DNA from 2 places in the Synechococcus sp. W60.1 genome. Region 2 is predicted to be linked to the other one. Evidence: predicted binding sites of a transcription regulator. Region 2 holds the regulator's gene; the other holds the start of a gene.
The links. The regulator NtcA, encoded in region 2, controls nitrogen genes in cyanobacteria. The targets are predictions, from matches to a motif close to GTANCNNNNGNTAC.
Positions count from the first base shown of each region.

Region 1: NW805_RS03405 (cob(I)yrinic acid a,c-diamide adenosyltransferase) is a predicted target of NtcA. The motif match lies at 2,226-2,239, and genes of this name have one in related genera.

Region 1 is NZ_JANSHL010000002.1:281,358-292,615, forward strand. It holds gene NW805_RS03400 (phosphodiester glycosidase family protein) at 138-1,349, shown strand; gene NW805_RS03405 (cob(I)yrinic acid a,c-diamide adenosyltransferase) at 2,424-3,131, shown strand; gene dcd (dCTP deaminase) at 3,255-3,836, shown strand; gene queA (tRNA preQ1(34) S-adenosylmethionine ribosyltransferase-isomerase QueA) at 3,920-5,098, shown strand; gene NW805_RS03420 (HAD family hydrolase) at 5,095-5,799, opposite strand; gene NW805_RS03425 (hypothetical protein) at 5,993-6,262, opposite strand; gene fabF (beta-ketoacyl-ACP synthase II) at 6,275-7,555, opposite strand; gene NW805_RS03435 (acyl carrier protein) at 7,589-7,834, opposite strand; gene rpsF (30S ribosomal protein S6) at 8,066-8,356, shown strand; gene NW805_RS03445 (single-stranded DNA-binding protein) at 8,430-8,828, shown strand; gene NW805_RS03450 (M14 family zinc carboxypeptidase) at 8,856-9,554, shown strand; gene NW805_RS03455 (universal stress protein) at 9,650-10,297, shown strand; gene NW805_RS03460 (DUF4340 domain-containing protein) at 10,302-11,258, opposite strand, start outside.
Region 2 is NZ_JANSHL010000010.1:11,770-23,027, reverse strand. It holds gene NW805_RS09650 (hypothetical protein) at 1-852, opposite strand, end outside; gene NW805_RS09645 (M61 family metallopeptidase) at 924-2,801, opposite strand; gene ntcA (global nitrogen regulator NtcA) at 3,048-3,722, shown strand; gene eno (phosphopyruvate hydratase) at 3,961-5,244, shown strand; gene NW805_RS09630 (prolyl oligopeptidase family serine peptidase) at 5,241-7,304, opposite strand; gene treZ (malto-oligosyltrehalose trehalohydrolase) at 7,415-9,298, shown strand; gene NW805_RS09620 (hypothetical protein) at 9,361-9,750, opposite strand; gene NW805_RS09615 (NAD(P)/FAD-dependent oxidoreductase) at 9,889-11,258, opposite strand, start outside.

The DNA of each region.
Region 1 (11,258 bases), on a different contig from region 2:
CCCTATCCGAACTGCTGATCTTGGTGACGCTGCTCTTTCCCGGGATCCTGTTGTCGCTCATTGTGATGGGAACCTTTGCCGCAGGGGGATAATCATCTCCCCCAATGACAATGGTGAAGCCCTAAAGACGTGAAGACATGTCCAAAACCAAGCTGAGCGCCTGGGTCATGGGCTGGGGGTTAGCCTGCACTGCTGCTCTCTTTTTGCCCAGCGTGGCTGCTCAAGCTCAGGTGACCCTCGGTGTGCAGCCGGTGCGGGTGGTGCAAGGGATCCCTTTGCACCAGAAGGAGGTTTGGGTTGGAGACAATCGGATCCCCGTTTCTATCGTGGTCATTTCTCTCGCAGCGGGCCAACTGCGGCCTATCTGGGCTGCACCTGCGGGGCTGGTGGGTCTGGGGGAGCTGTCTTCCTTTGGCCCCGAACAGGGAGCAGTAGCCGCCATTAACGGTGGGTTTTTCAACCGCAACACCCGTCAGCCGCTGGGGGCAATTCGTCGGGATGGCCGTTGGATCTCCAGCCCCATTTTGGGTCGTGGGGTCATCGCCTGGTCGGATGGGACGGCAGGGCAAGAAGGGGGATCCGTGCGCTTTGCCCGTTTGCGGATGCAAGCAGAGCTGCGCAATGCCATTGGGGATCAAATCCCAGTGGTGGGCATCAATACAGGCTATATCCTGCCCGGCATCTCCCAGTTCACCCCCGACTGGGGATCCACCTACACCACCCAAACGGACGACGAAATGCTCGTGATGGTGCGGCAGGATCAGGTGCAAGAAATTCTGGTGGCGGGCCTGGCCGGCAGTTTGACGGTACAGATTCCCAGCGAGGGGTATGTATTGGCAGGGCGGGGGCTAGAAGGTGCCCTAGAAGCCCGCAAGCTGGTTCCCGGGGATCGCCTCAGCCTTCATCTGCGCTTGGATCCGCCCGAGCTGGAAGCTTATCCCCACATCCTAGGGGCAGGGCCGCTCTTGCTCTTGGATGGGCAGGTGGTTTTGGATGCCCGATTGGAGGCATTTCAACCCCTCTTTCGCCGGCAGCGAGCCGCCCGCAGTGCCATCGGCCAACTGGACAGCGGACATTTGCTGCTGGTGACCGCCGGCAATGCCCAGGAAAACCAAGGGCTTACCCTGCTGGAGATGGCGCAGTTGATGCAGCAATTGGGCTGTCGCCATGCCCTGAACTTGGATGGGGGCAATGCTTCCACCTTGGTGCTGGGGGGAGAGGCCGTCAATTTGGAACACCGACACCCAGAAGCCAGCCCACCCAACAGTGAGACGGATCCCAGTCCCTCCCGGCGGCGTACACCCCGAGTTCACAATGGCCTAGGGTTTTTCCCAAGCCCAAGTCGGTGACAGAAAACTTTTGTGCCGGCGGGATGGAGTCTTTTCCCTTTGATCCAGGGATCGAGGGTGGGATCCCCGGACTTTCTGGCTGATTGGATGAGGGGTCAAGTATTCTCCAGGATTGGATCTACCTTCTCAACAAAAATCTCTCCTCGCCAGAGGAAGGACTCGGCTTTGATTGCGCAATGGGATCCCGGCAATCTCAGCACCCAAAGCCCCAGAGCTTTTTCAGGTCAATTTTAAGTGGGATCCAAACTGAACGCCCAATGCTCATTTCTCATAACAGAAATAGAGATTAAATTAAGTAGAAAACATTGGCCTTGAGACCGGTAAGAAAAATGATCAAAGAGGCGATCTCTTGAAGAAGACGACCTCAGAGTATAAAAGGCACGCAATTCTTTACGCTTCTGCTAAATCAGATGCTGGTTTTCAAAAAAGTATTGTCAATAATCCATTTTTTGACGAAGATGATTGACGAATTTATATTTCTTCACTCTCGAGGTTAGAAATTAACTCCTTGGACTTTTGGTTACAATTCTCTCTACTACGAATGTTCGCTAATGTGTAGGCCTACCCGGCTCCCGACCAAATGTATAGTTATTTTAAAAATGACTATCTCTCCTGGTGGACAAGGCTTTTGGGGTAGGTTGACCCTTGCTCCTCTCTCGTGGGTGGGCTGCTGGTACTGGCATTCCTGTTTGTGAGAGTTAATCTTATTTGGAAGAAATTGATCTTTTTCTCAAATTTTTATAGAGCACCTCTATACTCAAGTGAGATAGCCCTGCACACAAGCTTCTGGGCTAGGCCTGAAATTTTATTGAGATCCCCTGTCAAAGCTTTTCAGGTATTGCCTCTTGTGCCAAAAGGCTAGGATGGGCAAGGATTGTATTTTCTATTACTCTATTGGGGATGATTTGTATGCCAGCTAGAAGCAGAACCGACTCATTGACGGATACGCACAGGTGGTGTTTCATGGAATCCATAGCCGACGCTCTCCACCACTTGTAGGCCCTATAACCTAGGGCCGTGTTCTCTAGCCTGCTCGCGAGATAGAACGTGGTTTGCACTGCTTCTCCAAATCCTATGCCTTCCTCCAAGGATGCCGCTCCTGTAGCCCGCGCCAAACAGCCTGCGCCTCAAGCCAGCCCTGCTGCCGGCGAGCTTTTCCTTCAGCAGAATGGATCCCTCTCCGCCCAGTTGGTTCCCCAGGGATCCCTGCAGCTTTACACCCACCCCAGCCGGGGCATGTTTACGCCCGTCATGGCTCAGGCGATGCGCTTGGCAGGCCAGGGAACGCGGGTGCTGATCGTGCAATTTCTCAAGGGTGGGATCAATCAGGGGCCCGAAAATCGTCTCTCCCTGGGCAGATCCTTGGAGTGGGTTCGTTGTCGCCTGCACCGCTGCATCGATACACCTCACCTAGAGCCTGAGGAGCGGGTGGCATTGGATGAGCTGTGGCAATTTACCCAGGAGGCTGTCAGGAGTGGCCGCTATGACTTGGTGGTGTTGGATGAGCTGAGCTTGGCTGTGAAGTTGGGCCTGATCCCAGAAGCGGAAGTGCTGAGCTTAATCGACCAACGCCCCATCTCCATGGACATGGTGATCACCGGGCCGGAGATGCCAGATTCGTTTCTGGAGCGGGCCGACTTGATCACGCAGCTGCGCCTACGTGGCATCCCAGGCCCAGGGCTCCGCACTGCCGATGGGAATGTTGCCTGTTCTCTGGATCCCCCTCAAGTCAGCGGCACAGGTGCTATGCCTACAGCAGCCCATGTTGCTCCGCACCGCTAGCGCAAACAGTTTCCGCTCCGAAAGACCTAGGCAACACGGGTCGCGTCAGGGGGGCGGAGTCCCAATAAGACTGGAGCTTGTCCACCAGATGTGCCCTCACTCTCCAGGAAGCCGGCTGTAGCCATGTTGAAAAACGACCGCTGGATCTGTGAGCAAGCGCGGCGAGGGATGATCGAGCCGTTCTGCCCTGAGCTGGTGCGCGCTGTTGAATCTCGGCCCGTTTTGAGTTACGGGCTGTCTTCCTACGGCTACGACATCCGCTTGTCGCCGGTGGAGTTCAAGATCTTCCGCCATGTGCCCGGCACAGTGGTGGATCCCAAACGGTTTAACCCCAAGAATCTGGAAGCGGTGGAGCTGCACCACGACGAGATGGGGGATTACTTTATCATCCCGGCCCACTCCTATGGGTTGGGGGTGTCTTTGGAGCGGCTGCAAGTTCCGGATAACATTACCGTGATCTGCATTGGCAAATCTTCCTATGCCAGGGTGGGCCTGATTGCCAACCTGACGCCCGCTGAGGCGGGATGGCGGGGTTATCTCACCCTGGAGTTTTCCAACGCCTCCAGCGCCGACTGCCGTGTGTACGCCAACGAAGGGGTGGTCCAGCTTCTTTTTCTGGAAGGGGATCCCTGCCAAGTGACCTACGCCGACCGCGCCGGCAAGTATCAGGATCAGCCGCAGCAGGTGGTGGTGGCCAAGGTTTAGCTGCTTCCCTCAAAAGGGAGAGGGTTGGCGGGATCCGGTTGGCTATGCTGGATCCACGTAGAACCCCATCTTGATTCATCTCCATGCCTGACTCTTTTTCGCCTGCTGCCGCTCCCCCCGGTGAGGCTGAGCCTTTGGGCGATAGGGAGTCCAATCCCGATCTGCTCACAGCTTCCTACGATTACACTCTCCCTCCAGACCAGATTGCGCAAACGCCGGTGGAGCCCAGGGATCAGGCGCGGATGCTGGTGGTGTACCCGGATAGGCACGAGCATCGCCGCTTCTGCCATCTGCCCGACTACCTGCGGGAGGGGGATCTGCTGGTTCTCAACGATACCAAGGTGATCCCGGCCCGCCTGTTCGGGGCCAAGGAACCCTCCGGGGCGCGGGTCGAAGTGTTGCTGCTGGAGCCTTGTCTGGAAGGGATCCCTGCCGCTGCGCAACCTCTGCCAGATCAGGCGTGGAACTGGCGGGTTTTGGTCAGGCCGGGCAAACGGGTGAAGGTGGGGGATCGGATTGGTTTTTGGAGCAAGCAGGGATCCCCCTCTGGGCTGAGAGCCACTGTCCTGGATTTGGATCCGGAGACCGGTGGGCGAGTGGTGCAGTTTGAGTGGGAGGGGGCACAGCCTTTTGAGGAAATCCTGGAACAGGTGGGCCGGATCCCGCTTCCTCCCTACATCAAGGCTTCCGGATCCCCGGGCTCAGGACAAGTTCGCCCTCAAGACTACCAAACCCTCTGGGCCAAACACCCCGGCTCGGTGGCTGCTCCCACGGCAGGGCTGCATTTTACCCAGGAGCTGCTGGAGCGGCTGGCCCAAAAAGGGATCCAAACGGCCTACATCACCCTGAACATCGGCCTGGGTACCTTCCGACCGGTGGAAGCGGAGCGGGTAACCGAGCATCGTCTCCACAGCGAGTGGCTCAAGGTGCCGGCAGAAACGGTGGCAGCCATCCAAAAAGCCCAAGCCCGAGGGGGGCGGGTGATCGCGGTGGGAACGACTGTGGTGCGCTCTTTGGAAACCGCGGCAGCCTCTGGCACCTTGCAGCCTTGGCAGGGGAAAAGCGATCTATTCATCTACCCCGGCTACTCCTGGCGGGTGATTCAAGGACTGGTCACCAATTTTCATCTGCCCCGCTCCAGCCTGATGATGCTGGTGGCTGCGCTGATCGGGCGGCAAAGGCTGCTGGATCTCTACCGAGAGGCCGTCGACCAGGGGTATCGCTTCTATTCCTTTGGGGATGGCATGCTGATCCTGCCCTAGGGCTGGGGCTGACCTCCCTGGGATCCCTTGAAGGAACCGGCCTCCGCCTCTCCTTCAACTGGGGTCGAAGGACGGTTTTGCCCGCCGGCAAACCAGTTCCGGATGCGATCCCATTCCACCTGATGGTAGCCGTCCACCGCCCAATTGGCCCGCCGCTGCAGCATGTGCAGAGGAAAGAAGGTGGCCAGAGCCAGCACCGGGATCCCTGCCGAACGGGCTGCCTGAATGCCAGAGTAGGTGGCTTCAATGCTCAAACACGCCTGGGCGGGCAATTCCATCCGCTGCAAAAGCAGGCGGTGCAAGTGTCCTGGGGAAAGCATTGGGCCTGCATCATCCCCCGTCACTCGGTAGGATCCCCCATCGGTCAACCGCGTCAGGGCCGGGCAGCATGGCTGGAAGCGCTCCAGAAAAGCGGTCACCTCGGCTGCCGCTTGGCCGCACAGCAGGCCGACCTTCAGTTGCAGCCGCTCCAGCGTCTCCAAAGTTTCCCTCAGGCCGGGAATGAGAGGCAGCTCCCTTTGCCCCTGCAAAGCCTGCTGGTAGTATAGGGCCTTGCGTTTCAGCAGCTCTTCCAGCTGCTTGGGGTTGAGCACCCGCCCCTGCTCCCCCCACAGAGCCGGCAGGCGCTCTCGATCCGGTCGGCCCAGGTATTGCAGCCGGTAAAGCTCCGCTGCCCAGGGGATCCCGACTTCGGCCAGCACAGGTTCCAGGGGCGCAGGTTCTCTTCCACCAGCAGTTGGTTGATGGCCTGTAGGTGCAAGTTCTCGTCATCGGCCACCACTCCACTCCAGCTCAAGATCACCCCTTGCAGTCCCATAGGGGGGACATCACCCTCTGCTAACGACCGCAACCCAACTGCCGGATCCCTGCTTCAGATCACAGCAGATGGCTTGTCTATCCATTTTGAACGCGACGCTCGAACTCTTCGCGGGTGGCGTCCACCAATTGCACCGCCTCTGGATAGAGTTCAGGATGGTTTTGCTTCAGCCAACTGAGCACCCGCGCCAATTGAGCTGCACACAGATCCAAATCCGCTTGAAAAATAACCGCCGCCGCCATGTGCTGAGCATATTCGGGCGGGTGACCCTGCTGCGCCAGCTCCGCCGTCAAAGCGGCCAAGGCTTGTTGGCGAACTGAGGGCAGTGAACTTTCGGGAGAAGACATAGGCCAAGCCCTTCAAGCGGGAGAGTAGCGGCGCAAGGCCAGCGTGACGTTGTGCCCACCAAACCCAAAGGCATTCACCAAAGCGGCCTCAACAGCCATCTGCCGCCCCTTGTGGGGGACAAAATCCAGCCCTTCGCACTCGGGATCGGGGTTGTCCAAGTTGAGGGTGGGAGGAACCCAGCCGTGGTGGATGGCCAAAGCTGTGGCCACCGTGGCAATGCCGCCCGCTCCCCCCAACAGGTGGCCGGTCATGGACTTGGTGGCGCTGATGGCCAAACGGGGGGCATGCTCGCCAAAGACCGACTTGATGGCCTGGACCTCGGCGATATCCCCTACAGGGGTGCTGGTGGCATGGGCATTGATGTGTTGCACATCCCCAGGCTGAAGCCCGGCATCCTTGAGGGCCAGCCGCATCGCCCGGGCCGCTCCCTCGCCGCCGGGGGCAGGGTTGGTCATGTGGTGGGCATCGCAGGTGAGGCCATAGCCGACTATCTCCGCATAGATCTTGGCCCCGCGGGCGCGGGCGTGCTCCAACTCCTCCAGCACCAGGATCCCTGCTCCTTCCCCCATGACAAAGCCATCCCGATCCCGATCAAAGGGCCTACAGGCTTGCTCCGGGGTGTCGTTGCGGGTGGAAAGGGCCTTCATGGCACTGAACCCCGCCATGGACAAAGGGGTGACCGCCGCTTCCGTGCCACCTGTAATCGCCGCTTGCACCTCTCCCCTCTGGATGAGCCGAAAGGCATCGCCAATGGCGTTGGAGCCAGAGGCACAGGCCGTAACTGTGCAGGAATTGGGGCCTTTGGCGCCAAAATGAATGGCCAGGTGACCCGCAGCCATATTGGCGATCATCATGGGCACCATGAAGGGGCTACAGCGATCCGGCCCTTTCTGCAGATAGATGGTCTGCTGCTCTTCCAAGACGCGGATGCCGCCGATGCCGGTGCCCAAGATCACCCCCACTTGCTCGGCGTTGAGATCGGTGATGTGAAAGTCGGCGTCCTCCAAGGCTTGCCGGGTGGCCGCCATCGCCAGGTGCACAAAGCGGTCGGTGCGCTTGACATCCTTGCGATCCAAGTAGTCGAGGGGATCAAATCCCTTCACCTCTCCGGCAATACGGCAATCGTGGCGGGAGGCATCAAAATGGGTAATCGGCCCAATGCCGCAGCGCCCTGCCAGCAGGCTCTGCCAAAACTCGGCAGGAGAGTTGCCGATGGGGGTGACCGCGCCCAGCCCCGTAATCACAACGCGGCGGGTTGGCCTGAGAGCAGTGGCGGGATCCAGAGTAGCCATCGTCCGGTGTTAGCCCAGGGGTATGGAGGCAGATTAGGCAGCTTTCTTCGAGAGGATGTAGTTGACAGCGTCTTGCACGGTGGCGATCCTTTCTGCATCTTCATCGGGGATCTCCAGGTCGAATTCCTCTTCAAAAGCCATGACCAGCTCCACCGTATCAAGGCTGTCGGCCCCCAGGTCGTTCTGGAAATTGGCTTCTGGGGTCACTTTGTCATCTTCCACGCCCAGTTGATCGGACACGATCTTACGAACACGGCTGTAAACTTCGTCTGCGCTCATGCTTGGAATCCCAACTCTCGATTCAGCGTGTCTTGGCCGGGCCAACCAGCGGCCAATGAAGCAATCCCTATTGTATCGGACAATGGATTCCCTCTTGTGAGCAGCCTCACCTGCATTGGCTGCTGCGGCCAGGGTATGGGAATTGGGCGGCAGCCTTTTCGGTTGTGGGAAAGAAAAGCTAGTATAGTCCACTGCGTCTCTACCACTGGATTCTAAGGAGAACTTGCTTCCATGCCCCGCGCTTACGAAACGATGCTGATTGTGCGTCCTGATCTGTCAGATGAACCCCTCGAACAACTGCTCAGCAGTCAGGAGGCAATCCTGCGAGAGAACGGAGTAACCCACGTGGAGATTACCAATAGGGGCAAGCGCCGCTTTGCCGGGTTTGAGATGAAAAAGTTCAAGGAGGGTCTGTACATCCAGTTCAACTACGAAGCCGAACCCGATGCGGTGGCTGCCTGGGAGAAAAACCTGCGCATCAACGAGAGTGTGCTGCGCCACATGACTCTCCGCGTCGGCTAGGTTTGACGGCATCCTGGCCTGCGGGCATGATGGAAGTGCCCTGAGCTGCCCCTTATCCCTGGATGGCTCCGTTATGAACTCGATTGTGTTGATGGGCGAGGTTCTGTCTGAGCCAGAGCTGCGCTACACCCCTGGTAACTTAGCTGTTGCGTCCTTGGTGATTGGCTTTCCCAGCTTGCGCCCGGATGAGCCGCCCTACCGGGTGCGCGTTTCCTCTTTTGGAGAACTGGCCAAAAGGGTGGTGGACACCTGCCATGTGGGCGACCAAATCACAGTGGAAGGCCAACTGCACATGAATGTGGTGGAGCGAGATGGGCGCAAGGAAAAGCTGGCCGAGATCACTGCGCGCCGTGTCCATCAGCTGGGATCCGCTCGCGTCCTCTCTCTGACGGGGATGGGCGAACCGGCGATTGTGGAATCCTCTGAAGGGGATGTCCCTTCCCCACCCGATCCCAACGATATCCCGTTCTAGAGGTTGTGAGATTTGTCGGGATCCCCCATGTCTCAAAAACTTGGCGAACCCTTGGGATCCCTGCAGGTCATCGGCTACTCGGTGCAGGGACGTCCTATTCACCTTTGGCAGCTCACCCAAGGGAGCCGCTCCTTGCTGCTGATCGGCGGAGTACACGGGGATGAGGTGGAGGGCTATGCCCTGATCGAGCGCTATGTGGCCTCGGGGAGATGGGGATCCTTGGCCGGGAAGGCGACCCTATGGGCAATCCCTCGCTTGAACCCGGATGGCTGTGCCTTGGGGCAACGTCTCAATGCCAACGGCGTCGATCTCAACCGCAATCTGCCCACCCAAGATTGGATCCCGGCCTCTTTGGAAGCTCGCTATCCGCCCGGAGCAGCCCCAGGCTCCGAGCCCGAGACGCAGGCGTTGTTGGAGGGCTTGGCCCAGATGCGGCCCCAATTTATCCTTTCTGCCCACTCCTGTCAGGCACACCCCTGTGTGAACTACAACGGCCCTGCCCTTGAGCTGGCCCAGGTGATGGCCGCTTGCAACGGCTTGCCCATTACCGCCGACATTGGCTACCCTACCCCTGGTTCTCTGGGCACTTGGGCAGGGCAGGAACGGCGGATCCCAACCCTAACGCTGGAAATCCTGCGGGGCACTCCCCTCGATCAAGTCTGGCAAGAGCAGGCCGAGGCGCTGCAGGCGGTGTTGGAGTGGGCGGCCCAGGGCGATGCCTTCTGACCGGTGTCAAGATCTCTGAACTTTCGTTGCCAATCTGCCTAGTTCGTTCAAGATATCTGGGGTTTTCTCGCCCAAATCTTCTACAACACAGATAGGTGGGGCAGAGCAGAGGGGAGCTTGGAGTCGAGGGAAAAGGGGTCAGAGGTCAACCCCGAAGTCACGCTGCTTCTGCCTTGTGCCCCGCTGTTAGCCATCTGGAGGAAGCCGATATGTTCAGCAGGATTTTGGTGGCAGTGGATCGGTCGGAGCTGAGCCAGGGAGTATTTCAAAAGGCCGTCCAAGTGGCCAAGGCCATGCAGGCCCAGATGATGATTCTCCATGTTCTGTCTCAGGAAGAGCCGGGCGCCCCAGAGCCGCCGATGATCCTGGGGGTAGATTACAGCTCCACCATCAGCGCCGAGCTGTGGCAGTCCTACCGGGAGCAATGTGCCATCTTAGAGCAAAACCAGATGGACTACCTGCGCTCGCTGGTGGAGAAAGCGGCTGAGCACGGGATCCGCGCTGAGTACACCCTCAACTACGGCAACCCCGGTCGGGTCATCTGCGATCTGGCCCGCTCTTGGGATGCGGACTTGGTGGTGGTGGGCCGCCGCGGCCACTCCGGCCTGAGCGAGCTGTTTCTGGGCAGCGTTAGCAACTACGTGCTCCACCGCGCTCCCTGCTCGGTGCTGACGATACAAGGGGAAGCCCTGAAAAAAGCAACCCAAACCGCGGAGGAGAAGACAGCTACCTCTGCTGGCTAAGGCTCTAGGAACTCGGGGGCGAGGGGGTGGAAGGCGGTTGCGTGAGTGGGGCGGAGTCCTTGCTCTCCGGCTGGCCTTCCAAGAGGCGATTCACTTCGGTTTCCAGGCTGTTGAAGGTGCTCAGCTCGATCACGGCAATGTCCGGCTGGCGGCTGCTTTGCACATAAGCCCGCAAGCCAGAGGAGGCCAAGGTCAGGGTTAAGGGATCCTGCTCGGCGTCAGGCTTGGGCTCAAAGGTCAGCCGTAGGTCGGGCTCAGACAACACCCTTTGGGCTTCCGCGTCGGCCTGTTCCACAAACTCCTTGGCGCGGGCAGCATTCAGGCTGGAGAACAGAGAGCTGAGATCCACAGGCTGGCCCGGTTGCTCCGGGTTTTCCCAGCGCAGCTCCAAGGATCCCTTCTCTGAAGGCCGAGGGGTGAGGGTGACCTTTTCCCCTTGGGATTCTAAGGTGACTTGGCCCACTTGGTTGGCGTTGAGGCGGGCAATGCGGTGATCCCGCAGCTCTTCCAAGTCGGAGCGGAGAATATCGGCGGTGCTGGTGAGCAGGGTGGCCACTGCCGGGTGCTCAGAGGTGATGACGTACACCTGGCCATCTTTCTCCGATCCCAAAGCGACCTTCAGGGTTTTGCCGCCCTCCAGCTCTACCGTCAGCCGGGCGGAAGGCTGCTCCAAGCCATAGGGGGCGAGCTCGTCTTTGGTCTCGGCGGGGAACTCCACGGCTTGCAGGCGAGACAAAGTATTGAGCAGACGATCGACGTTGAGGTCATCGGCAGGCAGCTCGCGGGGCTGGACAATCTGCCAAGTAAAGTGCTCCGCACCGCTGGCGCGAACGTCTTGCCGCTGCAGGCGAACAACTTCCGGCTCCGCCTCTGCCAACTGCACTTGCAGGGCTTTCACCTCGGCTGTATCAAACTGAAGCAAAGTCTTGTCCCGCAAAGCCAAGAGAGAGGGCAACAGGGA
Region 2 (11,258 bases):
TGCGATCTTGTGTAGCTCTGTGGCAAGCTGGCGAGTTGTGTCAATTACTTGTTGAGGTTCGTCTCTAAGGTCTATTGAGAAAGAGTTTCCGCTGTTCATACTTGACTTAATCATTCTATAGAATCTTTTGATCAAAGAGTACTGACTACCCATAAGGTCAGCTATTTGATCTAGCTCCTTCTCTTTTTCCTCCATATCTATGCTTCTCTTTTTGATTTTGATCTTTATGTTTTTCGAGTTTAAGAACGACTCTATCTTTGATATATCAACAGTAGCTGTCCCATCCTTGTCTCTTAGTACTTCGTCTGGTGTCTCAGGATCTGGTGCTTTACCAATGACCTGAGTAACCTGCTCATTCTGGGAGTCCTGATTTGCAGTTGGGCATATCTCGGATCCATGAGAACTTTGAATAGTAACCCGTAGTTGCCGATAAATATCTTTGGCCTCTTCCACTAGATTTTCCAGAATGGCTAGCTGATTGTTCAGTTGCTGGCCATGTTCGGCCAACTTTACAGATATAGCTTGTAGAAGGTCTCTGCTCCAGTCCTGTAGCAAGCTTTGCTGGCTGTCAGCAAGGCGAAATTTAAACTCTTCAAGGGTAGCTTGGACGGCCTGTAACTTTTCCTGTAACTTTTGAGAAATCTTGTCTACCAATCCTTCGCTCAACTTGATGAGTGCTTTGTCCGGGTTGTTGAGTTCTTGGCTGCGTTGGCTTAGCTGCGAAGATATATCTCTGATAATCTCTCGTTTCCAGATTTCCAGTTTAGGACTGGCCCCATACTGGCGAGCAACGTAAATGCCTACCGAGAAACCAACAGCTGCCCCAATCAATAAAACCAAAACTAAGTCCATCAGATACTCCTGTCCTCTGCTGCTGTTACTTTTCTTTCCAGTTAACTGGATTACCTGCTTGCCTCAACATGCTAGGAGGAGATAGGTGAATTTTCAAGCAGATGGGGACCTGCCTCTGACCGAAGCTGGGCGCCGACAAGGGATCCCAGCCAGCCTTGCTGAAGAGCTTCTTGAGCAGGAGTCAGTTCAGGCAACACCTCCAACGTGTAGACATCGGGCCGAGGGGGATCCAACGAGATCCAGAAATGTTTCAACTGATCGGCTTGAAAAACGCTCAAACAAATGATCTGGTGGGGCTGATAGGCTGTCAAGCGTTCTGTCAGGTTGGCAGCGCTCACCCTGAACCCATCCAGGGCCACCAGCTCATCGCCGGCCCAGATGCCTGCTTTTTGCGCCGGGGATCCCATCTCCACTGTGCTGATGCGATTGCCCTCGCCGTTGAAATTAAGGCCCAAGTAAGGGCTGGGGTTGGGGCGGCTGAATTGGGCTTTGAGGGTGAGGCCAAAAGGGTGTAGGTAAGTGTTGTAGTCTAGCTCTTCCGTGCCTTCCACATAGGCGGAGAAAAACCGGCCAAGATCGGCACCGGCTGCCCGCTCAAACGCCTCCCGCAAGTCTTGGTCGCTGTAGCCCTTCTCTGACCGACCAAAGCGCTGCCACAGATCCTGCAAAGCCGTATCCAGGGATCCCTGACCGCCGGAAAGGTGGCGAATGTGCAGATCCAGCAGCCAACAGACCAAAGCCCCTTTTAAGTAATAAGAAACCTGGCTGTTGAGGGTGTTTTCGTGGGGGCGGTAGAGTTTGATCCAGGTGTCGAAGCTGGATTCCCGCAGCGATTGCACGGCCCGGCCCGGAGTACGCTGCAAGCGACCAATCTGTTCGGAAAGAACTTTTAAAAAATCGCCGGCACTGAGGATCCCTGCCCTCAATAAGATGACGTTTTCGTAATAGCTGGTCGCCCCCTCACAAAACCACAGACATTCCAGATAATTTTCCTGGTTGTAGTCGATCTTTTCCAATGCCAGAGGACGCAGGCGCTTGACATTCCAGGCATGAAACAACTCGTGGGCCAGCAAAGACAAAAAGCGCCGATAGGACTCCGGCTGATGCAGCTCCAGCCCAGAGTAAAGAAGGGTGGTGCTGTACTTGTGCTCAAGGCCACCAAATCCTCCCGGCGACAAATGCACAATGAACCAGTAGCGGTCGTAGGGTAGCCCACCGAAAAACGCGGCTGTGGTTTCGACAATGGCCTTGGCATCGGCAACGGCCCGATCGACATCCAGAGTGCCCGACCCCCAAACCACAAGGTAATGCGGGATCCCTTCCACCTCAAACGATTGCATCCGATGCAGGCCCACCTCCACCGGGCTATCCACCAGCTCGTCATAGTCCTCTGCCACAAAAGACTGGCCGGAAGTGGGATCCTCAGAAGGAGAGGTCAAGGGCCGCAAACTGGTGGCGATGTGCCAATCCGGCTTGGGGGGGATCACCGTCAAAGTGTAGGGTTCCCGCTCGCGACCGGGCACGTAGAGGAAGAGCGCTGCCCCGTTGAAATAGGCGTGGGTCAAATCCAGATGGTTCGTGCGCACCGTCAGCTCATAGGCATAGACCCGGTAGCACACCTTCACGGCGGAACAGCCCGGCGGATCGATTTGCCAGGTATTCTTATCCACCTTCCGCCAGGCCAAAGGGATCCCCTGCTCAGTTGCCGCCTGAAACTCCTGCACATGACGGGCATACTCCCGCACCAAGTAGGATCCCGGCGTCCACACCGGCAGTCGCAGCCGCAAAGGCACCTCTGGATCCACCTCTTGGATCTGCAGTTCCACCTCCAGCAGGTGATTGGCCGGATCCGGCATCCGCACTGTGAAATGCTGGCGGCTCAGTTGAGAAGGTGCAGCAACGATAACCTCTGGGATCCCCATAGAACCCACCCTACCCTCTACTGCCAAGGGCTGGCGCAGCCCCCAGCGGCAATGGCTCCTATCCTAACCTCTGCCTTTGGCTGGAGAGCAGCAACGAGACTTAAAAATGTAGCGCGTGCTACAAAGATGCCTGGGCAGAACCTTCTACTTTAGGGTAAATCTTGGTATCCTCGTAGATTCTGAAGTCAATGGGTTGCAACCTAGCCTAATGCTTCTAGATTGATCCTAGTAGGTTGATCTTAGGTATAAACTGACCTTAAAAGGTTGATGAGTATGGCGGTGGCCGTAGCGGAAAAATCTCTGATCACAGCCTTCAAGCAATTGGGAGGCCCTCACCATCCTCCGGTTATCGAAACGTTCGAGCGCGGGAAGACCATTTTTTTTCCAGGGGATCCGGCGGAGCGGGTTTACTTTTTGGTAAAGGGAGCCGTTAAGCTCTCGCGGGTCTACGAAATGGGAGAGGAAATCACCGTTGCCCTCCTGCGCGAAAACAGCATCTTCGGCGTGCTCTCCTTTATCACGGGACAGCGCTCCGACCGCTTTTATCACTCGGTGGCTTTTACACCTACCGAGTTACTCTCTCTACCGATCGAGCAGGTGGAGAAATCCCTACAGGAGAACGCCGAACTGGCCATGTTGCTGGTTAAAAGCCTGTCGTCTCGTATCTTGCAAACGGAGATGATGATCGAGACGCTGGCTCATCGCGACATGGGATCCCGTCTGGTCAGCTTTTTGTTGATTCTCTGTCGCGATTTCGGGGTGCCTGGCCCAGATGGGGTCACCATCGATCTCAAGCTGTCTCACCAGGCCATTGCCGAGGCCATTGGCTCAACCCGCGTCACCATCACCCGCCTGTTGGGAGAGCTGCGCAAGAAGAAGTACATCTCCATTCACAAGAAGAAGATCACCGTACACGACCCGATGCGGCTGAGCCATCGCTTTGCCTAGAAGGAAGAGGAGAACACTTCCTGAGTAGCACCCTGCCTAGGCAAACCCCGCTCGACGGCTGGTTGAAGCTCTGGCCGGCCTATGTTCAATCTACTGCTGCAGCCTTGAAGAATCTCTGTGCCCGAAGGACAGACTTAAAGTTTTCTGGAAGCTGACCGGATCCCGGGCAAGAATCTACTAGTCTATGGGGGGATCTGGCTTTGGCCAGAGCTATCTAGCCAATTGCTGAGGTGTAACTGTGGAAACAGCCATCGAGTGGATTACCGCCCATGAGATCCTCGACTCGCGAGGGCGTCCCACCCTAGAAGCCCTGGTGGGTCTAGCCAATGGGGCAACGGGCTTGGCGCAGGTTCCCAGCGGTGCCTCGACCGGTACCTTCGAGGCCCATGAGCTGCGGGACGGGGATCCCAAACGCTACGGCGGTAAGGGTGTGCTGAGGGCGGTGGAAAACATCCTTGGCCCCATCCAGTCGGAGCTGCAGGGAGAAGATGCCCTCAACCAAGCCCGTATTGACCAGTTGCTGATCGACCTGGACGGCACCCCCAACAAGTCCCGCCTGGGGGCCAACGCTATTTTGGCAGTTTCTCTGGCGACAGCCAAAGCGGCTGCGGAAGCAGTGGGCTTGCCTCTTTACAAATACCTGGGGGGGCCCTTTGCCAACCTGCTGCCGGTGCCGCTGATGAACGTGCTCAACGGCGGCGCCCACGCCGACAACAACGTCGATATTCAAGAATTTATGCTTGTGCCCATTGGAGCGGCCAGCTTTCGCGAGGCGCTGCGCTACGGGGCTGAGGTGTTTGCGGTACTAAAACAAGTGCTGCAGCAGAAGGGGCTGTCCACCGGTGTGGGGGATGAAGGGGGGTTTGCTCCTGATCTCGACTCCAATGCGGCGGCTTTGGATCTGCTGATGACGGCTATTGAACAGGCAGGCTACAAACCGGGAGCAGATATCGCCTTGGCCTTGGATGTGGCCGCCAACGAGCTGCTGCAGGATGGGCAATATCACTTTGAGGGCAAAGCCCACAGCGCGGCTGATATGGTGGCTTACTACCAGCAACTGCTGGCCAACTATCCCATCCTTTCCATTGAAGATGGGCTAGCGGAAGAAGACTGGGCCGGTTGGCAAGCCATGACCGCTCAACTGGGATCCCGGGTACAGCTGGTGGGAGATGACCTGTTTGTAACCAACCTGACCCGCCTGCAAAAGGGTATCGACAGCGCCGCCGCCAACGCCATTTTGATCAAGCCCAACCAAATCGGCACCCTGACGGAGACCGTCTCGGCCATCCAATTGGCAGTTCAAGCCGGCTTTCGCACCATCATCAGCCACCGCTCTGGCGAGACGGAAGACACCACCATTGCCGACTTGGCGGTGGCCACCCGTGCCGGGCAGATCAAAACCGGATCCCTCTGCCGCAGCGAGCGCATTGCCAAGTACAACCAACTGCTGCGCATCGAAGACGAGCTGGGGGAAGCGGCAGTTTATGCCGGTCGGGTGGGCCTGGGTCCTAGAGCTCGCTAACTTCCCGTTCCGTCCCAGGGGATCCCTAGCACCTGCACCAAAAAGGCCCAGCGGTCGGCAGCTTCCTCAATCAGCTTGCTGGTGGGCTTGCCGGCCCCGTGCCCTGCCTTGGTGTCGATGCGGATGAGGATGGGCTGGGATCCCCCCTGGGCTGCCTGCAGGGCAGCGGCAAACTTGAAGCTGTGGGCGGGCACCACCCGGTCGTCGTGATCTGCGGTGGTGATCAGGGTGGCGGGATAGGCAGTGCCGGGCTTGAGGTTGTGCAGAGGGGAATAGGCGTAGAGGGCCTTGAATTCCTCCGGGTTCTCCGGGGATCCGTACTCGGAGATCCAGGCCCAGCCGATGGTGAACTTGGGAAAGCGCAGCATGTCGAACACCCCCACTGCCGGCAGGGCCGCTGCAAACAGCTCCGGCCTCTGAACCAGGCAGGCCCCCACCAGCAGGCCGCCGTTGCTGCCGCCGGAGATGGCCAACTTGGCGGGGTTGGTGTAGCCATGGGCTATCAGCCACTCGGCAGCGGCAATAAAGTCGTCGAACACCTTTTGCTTGTTGAGCTTGGTGCCCGCCTGGTGCCACTCTTCTCCGTACTCGCCGCCGCCGCGCAAATTGGGCTGGGCGTAAACCCCTCCCATTTCCAGCCAGGCCACCAGACCCACTGAAAAGCTGGGGGTAAGAGAGATGCCAAAGCCACCGTAGCCATACAGCAGGGTGGGGTGATCCCCTGTCCGAGTCAGGCCACGGCGGTGGACGAGAAACATGGGGATGCGGGTGCCATCTTTGCTGGTGTAAGACACCTGCTGCACCTCGTAGGCCTGGGGATCGAAATCCACCTGGGGCTGACGGAACAGGGTGCTGGTGCCGCTGGTGAAATCGTAGCGGTAGATGGTGGGTGGGGTAGTGAAGCTGGTAAAGGTGTAGAAGGTCTCGGTGTCGTAGCGCTTGCCGCCAAAGCCGCTGGCAGATCCCAGCCCGGGCAGCGGAATTTCCCCCAGGTAGCTACCGTCTAAAGCAAAGGTCTTGATCTGGGTGTGGGCGTCTTTGAGGTAGAAGGCCACAAACTGATTGTTGATCAAGCTAACCCCCTGGAGGGTCTCCTCCGCCTCGGGGATCACCTCCTGCACCTGGTCGGGCTGCTCCAAGTCAATCGCCACCAGTCGCCGCCGAGGAGCTTGGCAGTCCGTCAACAGCCAAAAGCGGGATCCGTCGTTGCCCACGAAGCTGTATTCGGCCTCAAACTCGCGGATGAGCTCTACTACAGGAGACTGGGGATCCCGCAAGTCTTTGTAGAAGATGAGGTTTTTGGGATCCGTACCCCGCCAGACGGAGATGATCAAGTAATCACCATCTTCCGTAACCCCGCCGGCAAACCCCCATTCCTTTTGGTCGGGGCGGTGATAGACCAAGGTATCTTGCGACTGGGGAGTGCCCAGGCGGTGGTAGTAGAGCTTTTGAAAGTAGTTGACGCTTTCGTATTCGCTGCCGGGGGCCGGTTCGTCGTAGCGGCTGTAGAAAAATCCTTGCCCATCCAGCGTCCAGCTCGCCCCGGAAAACTTGACCCAGCGGAGGTGATCCGGCAAATCCTCGCCGGTTTCGATGTCCCGCACCTTCCATTCTTGCCAGTCGGAGCCGGAGCGGGAGAGACCATAGGCCAGATACCGCCCATCACGGCTGATGGCAATGCCCGATAGAGCCACCGTACCGTCTTCGGAGAAGGTGTTGGGATCCAGCAAAACCCACGCCTGGCCCTCTAGACTTTCTTGGGTGTAGAGAACGCTCTGGTTTTGCAGGCCGTCGTTTTTGAAGTAGAAGTAGCGGCCCCCTTCTTTGAAGGGCTGGCTGTATTTTTCATAGTTCCAGAGCTGGGTCAGGCGTTCTCGGATCCGCTGCCGGGCTGGGATCTGCTGCAAGTAGTTAAAGGTAAGGTGGTTTTGCGCCTCAATCCAGGCCCGCGTCTGCTCCGAATCTAGATCCTCTAGCCAGCGGTAGGGATCCGGCACCGGCTGCCCGTGGTAGATGTCCACAACAGTGGGATCGGGATAGCTGGGGGGATAGTTGAGCATAAGACCTAATCGCTGGAGACCCATTCCACTATGGCAGAGGGAGGAGCCGAGAACCCACTCTGAGGACTCTTGGGATCAAGCCCCGCTATAGTAGAAGCCGGGTTTTCCGGGTGAGTTTCGTGCCACACCTTTTCTCCACTCCCTTGCAACACGCAGAGATCGGGCGAATTGGGGCCTATCCCCTGGGCCAAGGTCGCTATCGTTTTTCCGTATGGGCGCCTCTGCTTGAACGGGTGGAGCTGAAGCTGCTCAGCCCTGTCCAACGTTGCTTTACTCTAGTGCGGGATGAGCAGGGCTATTGGCAGGGGGAGGTGGACGGGATCCCACCTGGGCCAGTGGACTACCTCTACCGCCTGCACACCTCAGCAGGGGTAGTGGAGCGGCCGGATCCCGCTTCCCGCTGCCAGCCCTACGGCGTCCACGGCCCTTCGCGGGTGGTGGATCCCCACTTCGACTGGCAGGATCAAGGGTGGAAGGGGATCCCGCTGTCTCAGTGGATCCTCTACGAGCTGCATGTAGGCACCTTTACCCTCGAGGGCACCTTTGCTGCTCTGATCCCTCGCCTGCCGGAGTTGGTGGAGTTGGGGGTAAACGTGCTGGAGCTGATGCCGGTGGCCCAGTTTCCAGGAGAGCGCAACTGGGGCTACGACGGTGTTTATCCCTACGCGGTGCAGACCGCCTATGGGGGAGCTGAAGATCTGAAAGCCCTGGTGAACGCCTGCCACCAACTGGGTTTGGCCGTCATCTTGGATGTGGTCTACAACCACCTGGGGCCGGAGGGGAACTACCTGCGGGATTTTGGCCCCTACTTCACCGACAAGTACCACACCCCTTGGGGGGATGCCCTCAACTTCGACGACCGCTATTCTGACGGCGTGCGAGAGTTTTTCCTACAAAACGCCGAGTACTGGCTGGAGGAGTTTCATCTCGATGGGCTGCGGCTGGACGCGGTGCATGCCATCTACGACTTCAGCGCCTACCCCTTCTTGCAGGAATTGGCAGAGCAGGTGGATGCCCTAGAAGCTCGCACTGGCCGGCCCAGGGTTCTCATTGCCGAAAGCGACCTCAACGATGTCCGCCTCATCACCCCCCGAGAGCAAGGGGGCTACGGGCTAGATGCCCAGTGGTGCGATGACTTCCACCACTCACTTCACACCCTGCTTACCGGGGAAAAGACAGGCTACTACCAGGACTTTGGCGAATTGGAGCACCTGGCCAAGGCTTACCGGGAGAGCTACGTTTATTCTGGCCAGTACTCCTGCTACCGCGCCAGGCGTCACGGCAACTCCGCTGTTGGGCGACCGGGATCCCAATTTGTTGTCTGCATTCAAAACCACGACCAGGTGGGCAACCGCAGGCTGGGAGAGCGCCTTAGCCAGCTCACCTCTTTCGAGGGCCTCAAGTTGGCTGCCGCTGCCCTGCTGTTGGCCCCCATGCTGCCGCTGCTGTTTATGGGGGAAGAATACGGGGAGGTGGCCCCCTTTCTGTATTTTGTCAGCCACGGGGATCCCGACCTGGTGGAAGCGGTACGACAGGGACGCCGCCGCGAGTTCAGCGCCTTTGCCTGGCAGGGAGAGCCGCCGGATCCCCAAGCTGAGGAGACTTTCCTGCGCTCCAAGCTCAATTGGGACTTGAAAAAAGCCGGTCACCACCAGGTTCTCTGGAAGTGGTACCAGGCCCTGATCCGGCTGCGCAAAACCCAGCCGGCCCTCCAGCATCTGGAGCGGGATGGAGTGGAAGTGGAGCTCTTTTCCAACTCTGGCCTAGCTCTGCACCGCCGCCACGGATCCCAGTCTTTGCTTGCCCTTTTCAATTTCAGCCCCGATCAGCCAGTCACCTATACCCAATGGCCCAGCGGCACCTGGGAAAAACTTTTGGACAGCCATGAGACCCAGTGGTTGGGAAAGGGATCCCAACTGCCGGCAGAAAGCCAAGGGGATCCGGTTGAGGTACTGGGCTATGGGGTGGGCCTCTATGGTGCTTTGCACCGCTAACGCAGATGGCTGCGGCCAGAAGGGAAATCTCGACCGCTCCAGACCTGGCAAACGGAAACGGTCTAGCCGATCTTCGCGCCGCGGAAATAGAGGGAGTCAGGCAAGGGCCTGCGGGCGAGGCTGGGATTTCGGGAAGGTTTGCTCACCGGTTGGCCGCGATAGGTCAGCTTGGGCTTGGCAGGGTTGTCCGTAGGAGCAGCCTCTGGTTGGGACTGCACGGGTACGCCCGGCGACAGTTGAGCCCACACTTCCGCGTGATTCTCAAACTGCACCACAATGCTAAGAAATCCCCTTTCAATGTCGGCGCGACAGGCAGATATCGCGTCTTGGGCGCGTTTGTACACTTGCCGAAGGGCGTAGAAGTGATTCTGAAACTTGATCACCTCCACCAAACCCTGAGGAGTCGAAGCCCAGAAGCCACTGTCTGCATCGCTGTAGTCGAGAATAACCATGGCTAACTCCTACACTGACGAGTGGATGGATAAAGAATTCCCAACTCTTCCACTATGGATATCAAACGTCGTGAAACGTAATGGTGAGCTTGATCACATTGATCACATTGAATCACAATTGACAATGTTTCGATATCACTATGGAAATAACTTGTAATCTTGACCGCAGCCGTAGCGCCAAGCCTCGCGGCGCCGCTTCCAGAAGTAGTCCTGGGGGTTGGTTTCCGGCTCCGGGCGATCTGTTAGCCTTTGCAGCAGCTCGTAGAGGCCAAGGGCGCCAAAGTGGCCCGCCCATGCCACCAGCTCCGGCAACCCCAACCGAGGCAAAAGTCTGGCTACCAAGCTGGGATCCCGACGCGTCACCCCCCACAGGGCCTGGGCCAAGCCGCCAAACTGCACCACATCCTGCAAAAAGGGCTGCACCACCTGAGGGCCAGCGGCAACCATGGCCGCAAACACCCTGCTCAACAGGCGGTTAATGCTATTGGGATCCCAACTTTTGTTCTGCAGAGGGGGAATCATGGCCTTCTGAAATAGCCAGGTCACGGCCAAGTTGGGCTGGTAGGGTTGCAGCAGGGCCAGGGCTGTCTGGTTCAACTGCCGTTGCGCCAGGGCCTCGTGGATCCCCTGCTGTAGGCGATCCAGGTGGCGCAACATGGCGCCAAAGCCGCCAAAGCTTAGAGGCGACTGGCTGCCACTGCTATCCCCCACCGCCAATAGGCGATCCCAGGGCAGTTGCAGCGGGCTGCGGCGGTAGGCGGGGAAAACGCCACATAGCTTGCGCACCCAGCGGATCTGGGCCAGCTCCACCCCCTGGTAGGCTGGCAGCAGCCGGCAGTAATCCCGCCAGAGCTGCTCTAGACTAGGCCGCCGGGGATCCCGGTCGCAGTAGGTAAAAAGATAGATGGTGCGCCCATCGCGGGCAGGGAAAGCTTCCCAAAAGGGCTGGTAGCCGTTCTGGGCTGGGGTAAAGCTGTAGAAGAGATCTCCCGTGGGTTGGTCGGGCAGCCCCTGGGCACAGGATCCCACCACCAGACAGACGCTATCTGGCGGCTGCCCTTGGCGAGCCTGGGCCGCGATGGGCGAGCGGTGCCCCATGGCATCCACCAGCAGTTGAGCACGGATCTGTCCCTTGGTGGTCTGGAGGCAGATCCCATCGGGGTGAACGGTGGCACTTTGAAAGGCAGTCTGCTCCCACACTTGGCCCCCCCAGGCCAGGAAATGCTGCTTGAGGAACTCCAGGAGGCTGACTGGATCCACGCCCACATTCAGCACTCCCTCCACCCACCAGTGGGGGCCCTCCCCAAAGCCAATCCGCCCCCTCGGGTAGTGGGTAACCTGGACTGCCTCCCACTCGGGCGGGGTAAGCAGCTCCAGCTCTAACAACACCTGCAGCTCCTGGTGTGAGGTGTTCCACTCCTGCTCCCGACCCCGCAGGATCCCGCGCTCCAGCAGGATCACCCGCCAGCCCCGCTTGGCCAAAGCCGCTGCCAAGAAGATCCCCAGGG